Regions from separate parts of the Metabacillus sp. B2-18 genome, predicted to be linked through region 2. Evidence: riboswitches for the same ligand, from Rfam matches in the RefSeq annotation. Region 2 holds a riboswitch; the other holds the start of a gene.
The links. A riboswitch is a leader RNA that binds a small molecule or an ion and turns the genes downstream of it on or off. The one in region 2 is predicted to bind cyclic di-GMP.
Positions count from the first base shown of each region.

Region 1: another riboswitch for cyclic di-GMP. It lies ahead of LPC09_RS08540 (methyl-accepting chemotaxis protein); the one in region 2 lies ahead of LPC09_RS24090 (amidase).

Region 1 is NZ_CP088245.1:1,694,003-1,696,416, reverse strand. Features, by position in the region: gene LPC09_RS08540 (methyl-accepting chemotaxis protein) at 1-1,314, opposite strand, end outside; cyclic di-GMP riboswitch class I at 1,420-1,499, opposite strand; gene LPC09_RS08535 (exonuclease domain-containing protein) at 1,654-2,358, opposite strand; gene LPC09_RS08530 (DUF294 nucleotidyltransferase-like domain-containing protein) at 2,355-2,414, opposite strand, start outside.
Region 2 is NZ_CP088245.1:4,814,233-4,816,646, forward strand. Features, by position in the region: gene LPC09_RS24080 (flagellar hook-basal body protein) at 1-140, opposite strand, end outside; gene LPC09_RS24085 (flagellar hook-basal body protein) at 157-990, opposite strand; cyclic di-GMP riboswitch class I at 1,192-1,281, shown strand; gene LPC09_RS24090 (amidase) at 1,322-2,215, shown strand.

The sequences.
Region 1 (2,414 bases), 2.0 Mb from region 2:
TATATCAGAAACATTTGATGAGCTAGATGAAATTCTTAGAATTCCTTGTAGCACTTCATCTAATGCAGCATTATTTGCATCAATTTTAAATGTTTGGCTTTCGGCTCCACTAGCTACCTGTTGGATTGCTTCTGTTACTTGTTTAGTTCCAGCTGTCGATTGGTCTGCACTAGCAATCAACTCTTCAGAAGATGAACTCACCCTTTCTGATGCTGTTTGGAGACTTACAACCACTGCACGTAAATTTTCGACCATTTTGTTAAAGCTCTTGGACAATTGTCCTACTTCATCATTAGAATTAATGTTAATATCAACCGCTAAATCTCCATTAGCAATTTTTTCTGAAGAAGCAACTAAAATACGAATTGGTTGTAAAATAGAACGTATAATAACAAAAATAACAATAGCTCCGAGAATAGAGGATAGTACTACAGCTAATGTTTTTAAAAAGATTCCTTTAGCGGCTTCTGAGATTTCACTAGTATACATCGTACCAGCAATTTTCCAGCCTGTTAGTTCATTTGTAATAAAATCCATTTCCTTCGCTTTACCATCTATAGTATAGGAAAATTCACCAGTATTACTTTTAAATAAATTTCCTACCCAATCACCCGTTACCTTTTCACCTTGCTTAGAAGGATGAATTAAGTAAGTTTGAGTTTCATCAACAATTGTTACGTAGCCCTCTTCCCCAACCTTCACTACACTTATCATATCTTTCAGTACATTTAAGTTCACATCAACAGCCACTACACCTGAACCATCATTTAAAACTTTAGCAAATGTAACTGATGTTTCATTTGTATTAGCATCGATATACGGATCTGTAATAACAACTTCTCCTTTATTCTCCATTGCCAACGTATACCAAGGACGATCACGTGGGTCATAATCATCGGGGAGTTGAAGTGTTGGTGAAACAATCATTTCACCCGTATCTGTTCCAATATAAATTGCTTGTGCTCCTGGTTTTGTTTCAATATATTGATTAAATTTCAATTTAATTTTCGAAATTTCCTCGATATCAATTTTTGCATTAGCCGTTTTTGCTGTCTGAGCAAAATATTCAATGTCCTTTTCTATAGGAATTAGCTGTGAATTCATAGAAGAATCAATTAGTTGCACACTTTCCTTAGCTGTTTGAAGCATGCTATCTTGTAATTCAGATTTTGCAGATTGATAAGAGATAAATCCTATAGCAAGACTTGGTACAAGTAAAATGCATGCGAAGGCAATGATTAATTTTTTTCTAATCGTGAGATTTCTGTCAATACCTTTTAATACATTATTCTTTAAAACATGACGGATTTTCATGATGTTCTTTCTCCCTTTCTCGTCTCTATTACTCTTTGTAAAATAATAAAACTGCCCACATGATAAAAATAAGGACAGCTCACTAAAAAGTTTAAAGTTAATCATATCTGCAACTGGCTAGCATAAAATGATAAGCCCCTTTAGTTTTGCGTCCCATTTTTTCAAATGGTTTGCCCAATTTTATATTATATACAAATAATTTCGGCAATTCTGCCTATAAATTTAGTAGTACTATCATACTACTTATGACATAATTTGGCTATCTTTTTATGATAAATCATTATATTCTGAAACTTTTTCTATATAAAGAAAGAGCTATCATTTTGATAACCCTTTTCATTAAACCATTGTATAACGTTCATATAAATCCTTTAATGTTTCACACCCTAATCTTTTAAGCTTATTAACATAAATACTCCATAACTGTGCAGTCAACTTGGCATCCTCCAGAGCATGATGTCGACCAAAAATCGGTATTCCATTATGTTTGCAACATTCTTCAAGAGTGATAAGCTTTGCTCCAGGCTCTGCAATTCTGTACAAGAAGGACATATCTACAAGGCGGTGCTTAAATGGTGACCTGTAGAGCTTCCAAGAGGCATGCTGTAAAAACATCTTTTCATGGTTTGCATGATGAGCAACAAGTGTATAATCCTGGGCAAACCGAAAAAACTCGAACAAGGTTTCGGATAACAGCGGAGCAGTTGTTAATTGTTCGTTTGTTAGACCAGTCAAAGAACTAATTTCATTAGAAATTGGTTTTTCTGAGCGAACAAGTGAGTAAAAGGTTTCCTCTTCTTTAATTTCATCTCCCTTTACTTTAATTGCACCAATTGAAATAATTTGGTCTCCTTGATCGGGATAAAAACCTGTTGTTTCGATATCAAAAACAATGACGTTTAATTCAGTAAGAGGAATATTTAATGTCTCCTCCACCCTCATTTCACGTTGTAATTGTCTAAGGTAGGCTACTTGTTGCTGTGATTGGGCAGATTGAGAACCACCAAGCTTACCTCTCATAAAAAAAAACGGGTCAAATGTCATTCTAAACACCCTTTATCAATGATCCCCTGCACATATTGATGCAGTTTTTTACCATC
Region 2 (2,414 bases):
TGACGTACCAGCTCAGAGAAAGAAGTTTCTGTTCTTTTATAGCTTTGTGTATCAATATTAGCCATGTTGTGGCCGATTTGATCAAGCTGCTTTTGAAGCTGACTCATCGTATTCGTCGCTGTTATCATTGAGCGTAGCATTTACTAGTACCCCCTATTATATGCGGCCAATTTCGTTCGCGGCCTTGTCCATACTTTTATCATAAGCTTGTAATACCTTTTGATTCGCTTCAAACGAACGGTACGCTGTCATCATATCTGTATACGTACGTCCAACATCTACTGTTGAAGTTTCTAAATAATTTTGTCTTAGATTATATTGAATGTTATCGTTGTTTACTGCAGTTGGCAGTTCTTCATTATTGAAAGTACGGAATAAACCATTACCTTCTTTTACAAGGTTACGAACATCCGCTTCAAAACGAACATCAATTTGTGCTACGAACTCTCCATCCGCAATTACTTCTCCATCAGGCGTTACTTGGAATTCGCTAGATTGAATGGAGATTGGCTGGCCTGTTGTAGATAGTACTGGATTTCCTCCAGAAGTTAGGATCCCGTTATTATCTAGTGTAAAGTGACCGTTACGAGTATAACGCTCTTCACCTGCTTGGTTTTGAACGGCAAAAAACAAAGCACCTTTTACATTCGTTTCTGCGTTTAAGGGAATAATTTCTTCTAAAAGCGCTACATCCGTGTACAAGCCAGTTTCTTTAAGACCGCCTTGTGAAAAAGTGCTTTGTAATTCTTGAACGTAAGCACCTGTGTTAATCGAACCAATCGGTGTGATTTGACCAAAACTTGAACCATTTGTTGTTGGTACTGATTTATTTTCCATTCTATTTAAAAGCATTTCGGGAAATGCGCGGACACTTGCTTGATCCGCTTTATAACCAGCTGTATTGGCATTTGCCATATTATTTGAAAGCATTTCAGTACGTCTTTGCTGTGCAAGCATTCCTGCTGTTGCTGTATATAAACCTCTTAACATCTGTACACCCACCTTAGTCACATAGTTGTTACCGTACAAATGAATTCTTTTCGACAGAATTCCCTATCATTTATTATAAAGGACATTGGCAGTTTTCTCATTACATTTTTTCATAAATTACCTGTTATATTTTAGGGGAAAATAATGATAGGAACCCACTCCTATATTTTTTTACCGGACAAGCCCTTATACTTAAGAAAAATCTGAAAAAGGCAAACTTGTTGAAAAACAAGGACGCAAAGCTATGGGCCTACCCAATGTTCAACATTGCAAGGCTGCCAAGCTGCCAGGCTCCTTTTTGAGCCATGGGGCTATTGAAAAGGAGAGGCTAATGATGAAAATAAAGGTTGTAGTTCTGACATTACTATTCTTACTAGGATCTCAACTAGGAGGTCTAGCTTTGAATCATAAAGCACAAGCTGAGGGTCTGTCGCCGGGCTATTCAACATGGCTCTGGGATACGAGTAAAATTGTAAATGACCGCGAAGTTACATTACAGTTTTTAGAAGCAAAGCAAGTATCACACGTGTTTTTGCAGATTGACCGTAGTATTGATGTTACCTATTATCACACTTTTATTAGCGAAGCTGCGAAGCTAGGTATGGATGTTTACGCGTTAGATGGTGCACCTAACTGGGGTGCTAACAATAAAGCATTTTTGAACTTTTTAAATTGGGTAAGTGGTTATCAAAATGGGGCAGCTACTGGTCAGAAGTTCGCCGGAATTCACCTTGATATTGAGCCTTATTTAACAGAGCAATGGACAACAAACTATGGGGCTGCTGTTCTTAAATACCAAGGAGCGATTTTAGCTGCCGCTAATACTGCATCTGGTTTAGGCATCAGTCTTGCAGTTGACATTCCGTTTTGGTTTGATGAAATGAACTTCCGTAACAAACACGGAAAAGGCAATCTAGCCGAATGGGCGTTAAAAAATACAGACGAAGTGACCATTATGGCCTACCGTGACAAAGCCGTTGGCCCAAATGGCATTATTGAATTAGTGAAATATGAGATGGATCTCGCTGTGTTGCTTAATAAAGATGTAACGATCGCAGTTGAGACGATGAATCTCGGTATTAGTGACGGATTTTTAACGTTTTTCGAAGAAGGTCAGGCGGAAATGAATAATCAGCTGGGGCTTGTTTTAGAGCAATATCAGGGTTATTCCAGTTTTGGTGGGTTTGCTGTGCATCATGTTGGTAGTTGGATGGAGTTGAAGTAGGGGATTGGATTGGAGTTGGGTTTTGGCGTGAATTTACTTGGTGAATTCATGCTTTTTTTATGGAGTTTTTTGGGGGGCGTGGATTTTTGGGGTGGGTTTTCTTAATAGGTATGATTAAGACTAATTTGCTCATATTTTGCTCTTGGTTTCGTCTTCGTGGCGCGATGATGACCATCTTCCTCTTGTTTTGCTCTTGGAT